Regions from separate parts of the Janthinobacterium sp. GW822-FHT07H11 genome, predicted to be linked through region 1. Evidence: predicted binding sites of a transcription regulator. Region 1 holds the regulator's gene; the other holds the start of a gene.
The links. The regulator sigma-54, encoded in region 1, starts transcription at its own class of promoters, with help from an activator protein. The targets are predictions, from matches to a motif close to TGGCANGNAANCTGCTTT.
Positions count from the first base shown of each region.

Region 2: a site for sigma-54 is predicted at 3,213-3,230, ahead of pedF (cytochrome c-550 PedF). Genes of this name have one in related genera too.

Region 1 is NZ_CM179507.1:901,098-908,213, forward strand. It holds gene AC3RCJ_RS03985 (KdsC family phosphatase) at 1-44, shown strand, start outside; gene lptC (LPS export ABC transporter periplasmic protein LptC) at 89-700, shown strand; gene lptA (lipopolysaccharide transport periplasmic protein LptA) at 726-1,304, shown strand; gene lptB (LPS export ABC transporter ATP-binding protein) at 1,304-2,059, shown strand; gene AC3RCJ_RS04005 (RNA polymerase factor sigma-54) at 2,064-3,542, shown strand; gene hpf (ribosome hibernation-promoting factor, HPF/YfiA family) at 3,612-3,974, shown strand; gene AC3RCJ_RS04015 (enoyl-CoA hydratase/isomerase family protein) at 4,102-5,187, shown strand; gene rapZ (RNase adapter RapZ) at 5,195-6,058, opposite strand; gene hprK (HPr(Ser) kinase/phosphatase) at 6,261-7,116, opposite strand, start outside.
Region 2 is NZ_CM179507.1:1,378,951-1,386,066, reverse strand. It holds gene AC3RCJ_RS06210 (TonB-dependent receptor family protein) at 1-1,670, shown strand, start outside; gene AC3RCJ_RS06205 (substrate-binding periplasmic protein) at 1,832-2,665, opposite strand; gene pedF (cytochrome c-550 PedF) at 2,691-3,176, opposite strand; gene rtcA (RNA 3'-terminal phosphate cyclase) at 3,308-4,327, opposite strand; gene AC3RCJ_RS06190 (RtcB family protein) at 4,344-5,579, opposite strand; gene AC3RCJ_RS06185 (vWA domain-containing protein) at 5,850-7,116, opposite strand, start outside.

The DNA.
Region 1 (7,116 bases):
CCCAGGATAACTATGCGCGCGTCATGGCGCCGTTCCTGGAGTAGGGCGCGAGCCTTGCCACCAGCGACATTTGAAAGAGTGAAGCAATATGCGTAAGCCAGGAGGCGCCCATCGCTGGCGCATGATTTTTACCGTGCTGGGCGCGATCGTGTTCGCGTTGGGCAGCTTCTGGCTGCTCGAAGTGATGAACAAGAATAGCCAGGATATCAATGCCAGCAAGCATCTGGACGAGCCCGACTATTTCGTCACCAATTTCAGCCTGGTGCGCATGGACTTGACGGGCAAGCCCAGCTATATCGTGTCCGGTACCAAGCTCACGCACTATCCGGCCGATGATTCCTCCGATATCGACCAGCCCTTCGTGCGCAAGCTGACGCCCGACATGCCGCCGATGAACATGAACGCGGAACTGGCGCATATCGACCAGGGCAATACCCGGCTGCAATTGCACCGCAAGGTCGTGATCGACCGCGTCGCCAGCCCGAAGGCGCAAAACATGACGCTCAAGACGGAGGCGCTGACGGTATTTCCCGATGAGGAGCGCATGGTCACGGACGTGCCCGTCGATCTGCTGATGGGGGCCTCGCGCATCACGGGCGTGGGCATGGCCGCCAATAATGCCACGGGCGTGGTGGAAGTGCAGCAGGCGCTGCGCATCGTCTATCCGCCCAAGCCGCGCAAGAGCGCTGCGGCCAAATGACAGAATGCAAACAAGGAACCCTAATATGAAGAACATCTTGCTGTTGACCCTATTTTCGCTGGCCGTGATGGGCAGCGCGCATGCCGAGAAAGCCGATTCCGAAAAGGAAGCCGTCATTACGGCCCAGCGCGGCCAGGTCGATGACGTCAAGCAGACGCGCACCTTGACGGGCGACGTGGTGCTGGTCAAGGGGACCCTGACCATGAAGGCGGGCCGCGCCCTGATCACGGAAGATCCGCAGGGTTATCAGTTCATTACCTTCTGGGCCGATCCGGGCAAGCTGGCCACCTTCCGCCAGAAGCGCGATGGCGCCGGCGACCTGTGGGTGGAAGGCGAGGCGGAGCGCGTGGAATACGATAACAAGACGGAAGTGGTGAAACTGTTTTCCAAGGCCAAGCTGACGCGCCTGGAGGGCAGCAAGCCCACCGACGTGGCCAATGGCGCCTTCATCTCGTATGACAGCCGCAAGGAAGTCTTCACGATGGAAAATAGCGACAGCGGCACCAGCACCCCGGGCGCCGGCAGCGTGCGCATGGTGATCCAGCCGAAGAACAAGGCACCGGCGGAGAAAGCGCCTGCCGCTCCCGCGCCAGGAAAGAAATAATGGAAAATACACGTTGCGGCAGCACCTTGATCGTTCGCGGGCTGCAGAAAACCTATGGCAAGCGGCAAGTCGTGCATGACGTGTCGCTGCAGGTCGAATGCGGCGAAGTGGTGGGCCTGCTGGGCCCCAACGGCGCCGGCAAGACCACCTCGTTCTACATGATCGTCGGCCTGGTGCCATCGGACGGCGGCAGCATCGATATCAGCGGCGTGGATATTTCCAGCCTGCCGATCCACCGCCGCGCGCAGATGGGCCTGTCCTACCTGCCGCAGGAAGCGTCCGTGTTCCGCAAGCTGACGGTGGAGGACAATATCCGCGCCGTGCTGGAAATCCAGACCGTCGAAGGCCGCCCCCTGAAGAAGGCCGAGATCGAGGAGCGCCTGGATAAATTGCTGGCCGACTTGCAGATTGAAAAACTGCGCGAAAACCAGGCGCTGTCCCTGTCGGGCGGCGAGCGCCGCCGCGTGGAAATCGCCCGCGCGCTGGCCACCGATCCGCGTTTCGTGCTGCTCGACGAGCCGTTTGCCGGCGTCGATCCGATCGCCGTGATCGAGATCCAGCGCATCGTGCGTTTCTTGAAAGAGCGCAATATCGGCGTGCTGATCACCGATCATAATGTGCGCGAGACGCTCGGTATTTGCGACCGCGCCTACATCATCAACCAGGGCTCGGTGCTGGCGTCGGGACGCCCCGACGACATCATCGCGAACGAGTCGGTACGCCGGGTCTATCTGGGCGAACATTTCCGCATGTGAGCCAATGAAACAATCATTGCAGCTGCGCACTTCGCAGCATCTGGCACTGACGCCGCAGTTGCAGCAATCGATACGCCTGCTGCAATTATCGACCCTGGAATTGCACCAGGAACTAGAGCAATTGCTGACGGATAATCCCTTGCTCGAACGCCTCGACGATCCGCTCGACCGTTCGCTGCGCCTGTTGTCCGACGGCGCCTTGAGCTCCACGGCCGCGCCGGCCGAAGCGCCGCCCCAGCCGCCGGGCCAGGAAGCGCCTGCGGCGCCGGCCGAAGCGGAAACCTTCGACGGCGACGGCGCCGACAGCCCGCCCGCCATGGATGGCGGCGACAGCGACTGGAGCGAGGCGAGCCGGGGCAAGGCGCCCGACGACGAAGATGCGCGCCCGCAGCTGGAAGCCCATCACTGCACCCTGCGCGAGCACCTGATGGAGCAGATGCGCGTGACGGTGCTCGAGTTGCGCGACCGCGCGCTGGTCGAGCTGATCATCGACGCGCTCGATGACAACGGCTACCTGGAAGAGTCGCTCGACGACATCCTGGCGCGCCTGCCGGAAGAGCTGGAAATCGACGCCGACGAGCTGCGCACGGCCCTGTCGCTGCTGCAAAGTTTCGATCCGCCGGGCGTGGGCGCGCGCAATGCATCCGAATGCCTGGCGCTGCAGATCAAGCGCTTGCCGCACGTCGCCCTGGTGACGCGGCGCATGGCCCTCGTCATCGTGGAAAAGCACCTGGCCTGGTTTGCCCAGCGCGATTTCAACAAGCTGAAAAAGGCCCTCGATTGCGACGAGGAAGACTTGCGCGAGGCGCAGACGGTGATCCGCCTGTGCAACCCGCATCCGGGCGCCGTGTTCGCTTCCGACGTGTCCGACTACGTGGTGCCCGACGTGGTCGTCAAACGGGCGCGCAATGGCTGGCAGGTCACCCTGAACAACGACGTCATGCCGCGCCTGCGCGTGAACGCCATGTACGCCAATTTATTGAAACAGGGCAAGGGCGAAGGCGCCATGGGCGCGCAGTTGCAGGAAGCCAAGTGGCTGATCAAGAACATGCGCCAGCGCTTCGACACCATCCTGCGCGTGGCGCAGGCGATAGTAGAAAGACAAAAGAACTTTTTCTCGCATGGCGCCGTTGCCATGCGCCCCCTTGTGCTCCGTGAAATAGCTGATACACTGGGTTTACACGAGAGTACTATCTCGCGGGTAACAACCCAAAAGTACATGCTGACCCCGCATGGCATGTTTGAGTTGAAATATTTCTTTGGTAGCCACGTCGCCACCGAAGCGGGGGGTGAAGCATCGTCGACGGCGATACGGGCATTGATCGTGCAACTGACAGGAGCAGAAGACCCTAAAAATCCTTTATCCGACAGTAAGATTGCGGACATGCTGGGGGAACAAGGCATGGTGATTGCGCGACGTACTGTTGCCAAATACCGGGAAGCGTTGAAAATTCCGCCAGTGAGTCTGCGTAAGTGCTTGTAGTTTTTTCGGTTCCTCTGCGGGCCGGAATCGATGGACACCGCACGAACCCGATCATCTTTAGGAGTGTGTATGAATCTCACCATCAGCGGACATCATCTCGAAGTGACACCAGCCATCCGTGAATACGTACAAACGAAGCTGGAACGCGTGAAACGTCATTTCGATCAAGTCATCGATATCGCCGTGATTCTGACCGTGGATAACCTCAAAGAGAAAGAAAAACGTCAAAAGGCCGAAGTCAACCTGCGTCTGAGTGGCAAGACCGTCTATGTGGAAAGCCTGGCACACGACTTGTATGCCGCAATCGATACCCTGATCGACAAGCTCGACAGGCAAGTGATGAAATACAAAACCAAAGTGCAAGGGCACGGTAAAGAGGCGATCAAGCATCTGCCAGACAACTCAGAGGAAGACGCCGTCGTCGCCGTCTAAGGCCACCGGCTTCCCCCAGTTGTGATCAACTAAGGGCGCAGATTGCGCCCTTTTTTGCGTCCTGCGGAACGCAATGCCCATGGTGAAAGCGCTAGAATGCGCCATCCTCACTTCTTTCCCTTCTGCCATGAGCGACTTCGTCCAGACCTCCATCCGCCACCGCACGGGCCATATCGTGCTCGACCGCCCGAAAGCCTTGAATTCGCTGTCGCTGGAGATGGTGCGTGCCCTGAGCGCCGCCCTGCTGGCCTGGCGCGACGACCCGCAGGTGGACGCCGTGGTGATACGATCGAGCAGCGAAAAAGCCCTGTGCGCCGGTGGCGACATCCGTTTCTTTTACGACGCGGGCCTGGCCACGCCGCAGGGTGGCAGCGCGCTGCTGGAAGATTTCTTTACAGAAGAATATGCTTTAAATCATTTAATTCATTTCTATCCGAAACCGTATATTGCCGTGATGGATGGCGTCGTGATGGGCGGCGGCATGGGCGTGGCCCAGGCAGGCCCCGGCAACCGCTTGCGCATCGTCACGGACCGCACGCGCATGGCCATGCCGGAAGTCAATATCGGCCTGTTCCCCGACGTGGGCGGCAGTTATTTCCTGTCCCGCCTGCCGGGCCGGCTGGGCCTGTACCTGGGCTTGACGGGGCTGACGATCGGCGCGGCCGATGCCCTGTACACGGGGCTGGCCGATGTGTACCTGCCCGAGGCGCAGATGGGGGCGCTGCTGGCGCTGTTCGACTCGACGCCGGGCGAAGGCTTGCCGGTGGCCGTCAAGGCGCTGGCGGCGCCATGCCAGGGCCAGGCGGGCGCTTCTCCCCTGGCCACGGCGCGCGTGGCGCTGGAGCGCCACTTCAGCGCCGGCTCCGTGGCCGCCATCATGGCCTCGCTGGCGCAGGACGACAGCGCGTTCGCGGCCAAGGCACTGGCGGCCATGCGCCTGCGTTCGCCCTTGATGATGTGCGTGACAATGGAATTGCTGCAGCGCGGTGCCCACCTGGGCGTGGCCGATTGCCTGCGCATGGAGCGCACGATGGTGCGCCACAATTTCACGCATGGCGAGGTGCTCGAGGGCGTGCGCGCGCTGGTGGTCGACAAGGACAATGCACCGCGCTGGAACCCTGCCCGCCTGGACGAGGTCGATGCGGCCATGGTGGCGCGCTTCTTTGCGCCCGTCTGGCCTGCGGCAACGCATCCGCTGCGCCACCTGGACTGACAAGGTTTTAGGCGCGTTCGCGGTGGCGCAGCACGACGCGCTCGTTGGGGCCGAAATAGTGTGCCAGCCGTTCCGCCATGTAAACGGAGCGGTGCTGGCCGCCCGTGCAGCCGAGCGCCACGGTCAGGTAGCTGCGGTTGTCGGATTTAAAGGAGGGCAACCATTTTTCGATGAACATGCGTATGTCGGCCAGCAATTCCAGCGCGCTTGGCTGCGCGTCGAGGAAGGCGATCACGGGGGCGTCGCGCCCGTCGAGCGGGCGCAGGGCCAGGTCGTAATACGGGTTCGGCAAGGCCCGCACATCGAAGACGAAATCCGCGTCGAGCGGCACGCCCAGCTTGAAGGCGAACGATTCGAAGAACAGGGTCAGCGGCGCGCGTTCGGACGCCACCATATCCTTGATCCAGGCGCGCAGCTTGTTGGCGCTCAGTTCCGACGTGTCGATCACGTGGCCCAGCTGTTCGATGGCCGACAGGCGTTCGCGCTCTTCAGAAATGCATTCGATCAAGGTGCGGCGGCTGGCCGGATTCTGGTTCGGACGCAATTCGTGCGACAGCGGGTGGCTGCGCCGGGTTTCCGAGAAGCGCGCCACGAGCGAATGCGTGGTCGCCGTCAGGAACATGACCTTGACATCGTGTCCCTGGTCGCGCAGCAGCGCCACATTGTGGGGCAAGCTGACCAGCGACTCGGCGCTGCGCGCATCGACGGCCACGGCCAGTTTCGGCGTGCCTTCGTCGAGCAGGGTTTGTACCAGGCTGGGCAGCAAGGCCGGCGGCAGGTTGTCGACACAGTAATAACCGGTATCTTCCAGCACGTTGAGCGCGACGGATTTTCCGGAGCCGGAGATTCCGGTGATAAGGACGATATGCATATGCCGATCATACAATAAAGAGCGGCCCGGCGCTCCAGCGGCAGTTGTCTTTACAACTTATTGCCGTGGCAGCTGTGGTGTTACTTACACAAAAGCAACGTAGGTGGGCTTGGCGCAAAGCGCGTAAGCCGACGCCGCGGCATAGGCCAACAATGTTGCCGGATTACGCGGCGGCTTCGTCCCGTGAATCCGGCCTGTGTTGCTAGTCGCCGCTCATTGCCAAACGTTGCCGCTCCATGAATTCCTGCAAGGTATCGATGCCGCGCAGTTGCAGAATCGTATTGCGCACGGCCGCTTCCAGCAGCACGGCGATGTTGCGGCCGGCGGCGACGGGGATGACGACCTTGCGCACGGGCAAGCCCAGCACGTCTTCCGTGGGGAACAGGAAAGGCAGGCGCTCGACTTCCTCTTCCAGCGCGTTGCGCCGCACCAGGTGCACGATCAGTTTCAAACGCATCTTGCGGCGCACGGCCGTTTCGCCAAAGATGGCCTTGATATCGAGCAAGCCCAGGCCCCGCACTTCCAGCAGGTTTTGCAGCAGCGGCGGGCAGCGGCCTTCGATCATGTTCGGCGCGATGCGCGAGAACTCGACGGCGTCATCGGCCACCAGACCGTGGCTGCGCGAAATCAATTCCAGCCCCAGCTCGCTCTTGCCCAGGCCCGAATCGCCGGTGATCAGCACGCCCACGCCCAGCACGTCCATGAACACGCCATGCATGATGATGCGCTGCGCCAGTTTTTTCGACAGGTAGACGCGCAGGAAGTCGATCACTTGCGCGGCCGGCAGCGGGGTGGAGAACAGGGGGATGTTTTGCTCGTCGCAGATGGCGAGGATGTCGGGCGGCGTTTCCAGCCCTTGCGCGATGATCAGCGCGGGCGGGCCGCCGGCGATCAGCTCGCCGATCACATGGGTGCGCGTATTGACTTTCAGGCGCTGGTAGTAATTGATTTCCTGGTGGCCGAAGACCTGGATGCGGCCCGGATGGATCAGGTTCAAGTGACCCACCTGGTCGGCGGCCGAGGAGACATCGCCGGAGATCAGGCGTTCGCCGCCGGGA
Region 2 (7,116 bases), 480 kb from region 1:
ATGGCAACCACTCGGGCGGCGTGATCCAGCTGTTCTCCAAGGATGGGCAAAATCCCCCATCCGTCGAATTGAACGTGACGGGCGGCAGTTTCGGCACCAGCAAGGTGGACCTGTCGGCGCAAGGCCAGGCAGGCGGCATCGGCTACGTGCTCGACGGTTCGCGCTTCCGCACGGACGGCTTCCGCGACCACAGCGCCGCCACGCGCGAACAGGCGTTCGGCAAGATCACGGTCAAGCCGAATGCGGACAGCAAGCTGACCATCGTTGCCAACAGCCTGCACCAGGGCAATACGCAAGATCCGCTGGGCGCCACCTGGCCCACGTTTGCCCGCGACCCGCGCGCCGGTGAAATCGATGCGAGCGACACGCAAACCCCGAAACGCACCCTGGCCGAACGCTACAACACGCGCAAGAGCATCGACCACCAGCAGATCGGCGCCACCTATGAACAGTCGTTCGGCGATGACCGCCTGCATGTAATGGTGTATGGCGGCAACCGCGATGTGATCCAGTACCAGGCATTCACCAAGGGTTTCCAGGCGCCAGCCAGCCATTCGGGCGGCGTGGTCGACTTCCAGCGCCAGTTCTACGGCATCGACACCAACTGGCTGCACGTCAACCAGCTGGCTGGCGGCAAGCTGAGCACCACCATCGGCATCGATTACGGCCGCTCCAGCGATGACCGCACCGGCTATGAGAATTACATTGGCAATACCTTTGGCGTGAAGGGCAAGCTGCGCCGCGACGAGCAGGATGTCGTCTCCAGCCTCGATCCGTATCTCCAGATGGAATGGCAAAGCGGGCCATGGCTGCTCAGCGCAGGTTTGCGCTACAGCAAGATGAAAGTGTCGGTCAACGACCACTTCCTCGGCAATGGCAACGACAGCGGCAGCCTGGAATACAGCCACACGACGCCCGTGCTGGGCCTGCTGTATAAACTGACGCCGAACGTCAACGTCTACGCCAGCGCCGCGCGCGGCTTCGAAGCGCCCACCCTGAACGAACTGTTTTACTCGGGTACGGGCGGCGGCTTCAATTACCAGCTGAAACCGGCCACCAGCACCAACCTGGAAGCGGGCATCAAGGCCAGGATCAACAACAATACGCATGTGAACGCGGCTGTGTTCCAGATCAAGACCAACGACGAACTGGTGGTCGACAAGTCCAGCGGCGGACGCACCAGCTATCGCAATGCAGGTAAAACCTTGCGCCAGGGCATGGAAGTATCGCTGGACTCGACCCTGCCGTATGGCTTCACGACAAAAGTGGCGCTGACCAGCCTGCACGCCGTGTATGACCAGGCGTTTGGCAACGTGCGCGAAGGCAGCCGCCTGCCGGGCGTGCCCAGCGCCAACCTGTTCGCGGAACTGGCCTGGAAAGACACGCTCGACCGTTTCGGCGCGGCGCTGGAAAGCGTGGCCAGCAATCAGGTGTATGCGGAAGACAGCAACAGTGAAAAGCCGGCGCCCGGCTACACGGTGTTCAATGCGCGCGTCAACGCCAAACAAAACGTGGGGAATTGGCGCTTCAAGGAGTTTGCCCGCCTGAACAATCTTTTCGACAAGACCTACGTGGGCTCCGTCATCGTCGGCGACAGCAACAAGCGCTACTATGAAGCGGCGCCGGGACGCAATTGGTTGTTGGGCGTCAGCGCCCAATACGCGTTTTAAGAACACCTGAGAAAAAGTCCATGGCCGCGTTGCATTGCCTTGTCGTACTATTCGTACTGCCTGCGGCAATGCGCCTTGCCCTGAACATTTTTCAGGCGTCCTCATGAAAAAGCCCGCGCATCTTCCAATGCGCGGGCTTTATTATCATCCAACATGGCCTGTTACGGCCGCGCTTCCTTCACGCCATACTTTTCAAAGATGGCTTTTAGCTCCCCGCTGGCTGCCATCTCGTTCATGGCTGCCTGCAGCAGCTTGGCCACGTCGAGCTGCTCCTTGCTGACGGCCAGTCCCACGGCCCAGCCGGCACGCGGCAGGCGCGAAAATGCCACTTCGCTCAAGGGGAAGGCAGGGTCGCTTTTCAGCACCGACTCGATTTCCGAGCGGTTCGCCAGCACGGCGTCGAGCTTGCCTGCCTGCAATTGCTGCAAGGCTTCGGCGGCCGTGTCGAAGATGCGCACGTCGTCGCGGTATCGGCCATTGTCTTCGCCCAGCATCAGCATGGCGGCGATCGACACCTTTTCCACGCCGATGCGCTTGCCGGCCAGCGAAGCGACGCCGTCGAACTGCGGCACGGCTTGCGCGCTGCGCGCCAGGCGCACGGTTTCCACGTAATACGGCGCAAAGATCTCGACCTTGCTGTTGTCGGCCATCAATTGCTTGTCGACCGGCACGTGCAACATCACGTCGGCGGGACCGTAACCAAGGTAATGCCCCTTCCACACCATATTGCGCAAGTCATCGTTGAGGTTTTCGCCGGCAGGAAAGGGCAGCAGGCTCAGTTTCAGCCCCAGCTTTTTGGCCAGCGCCTCGGCAATGTCGATATCGATGCCCGCGCCCTTGTCGGAAAACGGGGCGAACTCGTTATACACGGCTACCTTCAGGCTGCCCGACTGCTGCACTTTCTGCCAGTCGGCGCGCGCCGGCGCGGCTGCGCACAGCGCCAGGCAGGCGAGCGAGAGCATCGCGCGCGCGCCCCGGAGTTGAAATGAACGCATGGGACTCCTTCGTTATCAGTTCGACCTAATTAGACTCGCGGCGGGTTTCCAGATAGGTCTTGATGGCCCACATGGCTTCCTGGTTGAACACGCCCTCGAACGGCGGCATGTACACGGCGCCATTGCGTACTTTACCGTGGCGGATGGTCGCCAGGAAATAATTGTCCGTTTCTTTGTAGCAGGCCTGTTTCTTTGTCTCATTCTTGATGCCGAAGCAATCGCGGTCCAGCTGGCGCAGGTCCGGCGCGATGCCGCCCGAGATGGCTTCGATGCCGTGGCAGCGCGCGCAGTTCTGGTTGTAGGCCGAGGTGCCCACCGTCAGGGCCAGCTTGTTGCCCCGATACGGGTTTTGTTCGAGCCACTTGTCACCCACCTTGGGCAAGCCCGTGGTGTCGACGCCTTGCGGCGTGACATTGCCGTGCGCATAAGCTTGCGGCAAGGTCAGCAGGGAAGTGAGGGCAACGGCGCCGGCGGCGGCCACGCCGAGCAGGGTACGGATGGAATAGGTCATGCTGGTCTCCTTGGTTTTTTTAGTGAATATCCAAGAAGAGCAAATGCCATGCCATGCTTGCATGCCCCTGATCCGGCCGCCCATGTATCAATTTGGAACAGCTGCAACACCTGTTTGTATCACCGCGCGCCTCAGGCGGCGGCCAGCGTGCAAATGCTGTGCCTCTCCTGCTGCTCGAAAGTGATACGCACAGGCAAGAATCTGGAAATCACCTCGGCATTCGTCAACGCATGCTGCGACACCTTGCTGCAGCTGAAAGCACCGCCGCCGGCCAGCGCCATTGGCAGCAGAAGCTGGTCCGCCAGGTGTTCACCCACGGCCGCGTCCGACTTGAGATAGGCGCGTACCTCGTTCAGCAGGCGCTTGGCCACGGATTCGGCCAGCAAGTGCTTTTCGCCGAAAGAAGTAAACACTTCCGTCACATGCTCATGCTCCAATGTCAGCAACAGGACATTGCCAGGTCCCTGGTCCGCCGGCAAGCCGACGAGGCGCAACTGCTTGCCGCTCCAGCCCATGCCCTCGGCGACGCGCTCGAGCTCGCGCTGCGCCACGTTCACATGCACGCCCGCCACCATGCTTTCCGCATACCCGGCCTTCCGCTCGCCGCGCTGCAGCAATGAAATGGGCCGCAAGCGCTGGCACGGTTGCACGCTGGCCTGCACCTCGCCACCGCCCGCGGGATGAAAGCCGTAGCGCTGCTGCGTCATCTCTACCTCGGCGCCCATCTGTTCCAGGATACGGCCATACGCGCGCTGCAGGAAATGCACGGGCGGCGCCATGGCATTGTGCGTGCCGCCGCTGATGCGCACGGTGGATGGCCCATCCGCATGCAGCAAGGCTGGCAGCAGGGTTTGCAATACCAGGGTGCAGCTGCCGGCGCTGCCGATGGCAAAGCGGTAATCGCCGCCGCGTATGGGGCCAGGCACGAATTCCAGGCTGGCTGCGCGCAGCGCCACCGGTGTCGTGCGCGCCCCGCAAATGGCGGCCGCCGCCTGCACGGCCAGCAGATGCTGGCGCAGCAAGCCGGGCGTGTCCCGCCCCGCGCGAATGTTAATCAGCCGGAATGGCTGGCCCGTGATCATCGACAGGCTCAGCGCCGAGCGCAATATCTGTCCGCCGCCTTCACCTTGCGCTCCATCAATTTCTATCATCTGTATTTTCTCTCTATTAACCTTTGACGCAAACGACCTGCTTCAGGATATGCACGACATCGACCAGCTCGCGCTGCGCCAGCATCACCGCGTCGATATCCTTGTAGGCCATCGGAATTTCATCGATCACGTTTGCATCCTTGCGGCATTCCACGCCTTGCGTGGCGCGGATCTGGTCGTCCAAGTTGAAGCGCCGCTTCGCTTCCGTGCGGCTCATCGTGCGCCCCGCGCCGTGGCTGCAGCTATGGAAGCTGTCCGCATTGCCCTTGCCGCGCACGATAAAACTCTTTGCGCCCATGGAGCCGGGAATGATGCCCAGTTCTCCGGCGCGGGCCGAGACGGCACCTTTGCGCGTGATCAACACGTCCTTGCCGAAGTGGTGTTCCTTCTGCACATAGTTATGGTGGCAGTTGACGGCTTCCACATGCGTCTGGAACGGTTTATGGATGACCGTGCGCACGGCCGCGATCAGATTCTGCATCATCACTTCGCGGTTGTTACGCGCAAAGCGCTGCGCCCAGCCCACCGCTTCCACGTAATCATCGTAATGCCGCGTGCCTTCGGCTAGGTAGGCCAGGTCCTGGTCGGGCAGGTTGATGAAGTGGGTGCGCATATCCTGCTTGGCCAGTTCGATGAAATGCGTGCCGATGGCATTGCCCACGCCGCGTGAACCCGAATGCAGCATGAACCATACGCTGCCCTGCTCGTCGAGGCACACTTCGACGAAGTGATTACCGCTGCCCAGGGTTCCCAGGTGACGATAGTTGTTCGTGTTCTTCAGCTTGGGCATTTTCAGGCAGATGGCATCGAATTCATCCTTCAGTTGCAGCCACGCGGCGTCGACCACCGAGGGCGGCGTATGCCAGGAGCCCTCGTCGCGGCCACGGTGGCCGCGCGTCTTCGGCGACATCCCGTGCGGAATGGCGCGCTCGATGGCGCTGCGCAGCGGCCCCAGATTATCGGGCAAATCATTCGCCGTCAGCGTGGTTTTCGCCGCCATCATGCCGCAACCGATGTCCACGCCCACGGCCGCCGGAATCACGGCGCCCAGGGTGGGAATCACGCTGCCGATGGTCGAGCCTTTACCCAGGTGGACGTCGGGCATGACGGCGATATGCTTGTAGATGAACGGCAGGGTCGCCGTGTTGCGCAATTGTTTTTTGGCCGCTTCTTCGACAGGCACGCCACGCGTCCACATTTTCACGGGACGGCTGCCTTCGGTATGCAGGACTTCGTATTCTTCGTTTTTCATCGCTATGCTCTTCTTCTATTGTATAGGGGGTGATGACAAGGATTGGTGAAACGCTGCCGACGCATCGGCTCTGGATGTAGTTCCACCGGCATTCATCAGTACGACAACCCGACCAGGGGGACAGGATTTCTGCCAGGCTGACTGCGCCTGGCAGGCCGGTTTGACGCGGCTGATCGATGTAATCCTGTCGGCATTCGGGGCACTGCGGCACATGACAAAGTTGGACAAGACGTCTGTTATGTAGTCTGGTCCGCATTCATGCGCTTTGCTTCAACAACTTGGTGCCGCGATATCGATGGCGGCGATTTCCCCCACCCAGTGGGCGGGGTCCAGCTGGCCGGCGGCAAAGGCGGCGATGATCCTGAAGACGTCGTCGGAAAAACCGCCGATATTCAAAATATCCTCGCGCTCCATCGCCTGCGTGGTGGCGTGCGGCGCAATATCGATGCACACCAGCTTTGCCTGCGGATTGCGCTGCTTGAAGACATGCCACTGTCCCATCGTCGCCGTGGCGCCGCTGCGTCTGGCGTCGATCCATGATTCGTTATCGGACACATAGATCACCAGGTCCGCCAGCTCCTTCTTGCTGTTCATGCGCAGCAGCGGCGCGCTGCAATTGGTGCCGCCTCCGCCGATGGCCGCCAGCCTGGCCGCGTTCACCATCACGCTGTCATCCGCGCCGAGCGCGCACTGCACCACGCTGTGCTCGAACGGCAGCACCATCGCGTCCGGATTCTTGCGCAGCATGGCCGCCGCCACCAGCGCCGCCACGTCGATGCAGCGCACGCTCGAGGTGGCGCTGCCGCGAAAGCCGCTGACGGGCGAGGCCATGGAGCCGGAAACGTCGGGGCACACCACCACCTTGCCGGCGATCCGCGGCACGTTCGCCAGCGAGATTTCCAAGGCCTGCTCCAGCGCCGCATGCACGATGCGCGGTACCTTGTCGCCAGCGGCCAGGTACGCCGACATCAGCTGGTACGGAAACACCCGTGCCCGGCCAATCGCCTCGGGATCGCGCAGCCTGGCGGCGATCAGTTCCGCCATGCCTTCAAGCTCGTACACGCCGTGGCGGGCGAAGGTATTCAAGTTCATGCGCACCATCTGCCAGCCGCCCTGGCGGGCGATCTGCGCCCACGCCTGTGCGTTCAAGGGCAGCGCCGTCAGCATCTGGAACGGCACGTCCGGAATCGCTTGCGCTGGATCAAGCTTGTAAGCTTCGAACGCAGCCAGCGCCGGCGGCAGTGCGGCCGCATCGTAGGGCTTGCCGATCAGCCAGGCGAAGAACGCGGCGCGCCAGGCATCCCCGGGTTTCGGGTGCACCATCTTGACCACGTCGGCCAGCGATGGCGCGTTCCCCACGGCGGCGGCCAGCAAGGCCTGTTCCGACGCGCCGTTCAACCATGCCTGCACGAGCTTTTTCGGACGCGATCCCAGCGACTTGCGGCCGGTGACGCCCGAACGCACGATCTGCACGAAATTGCGCAGCATCTTGCCGTTGTTAATCACGCGCTGGAAGGCCGGCGCAAATTCGGCGGCG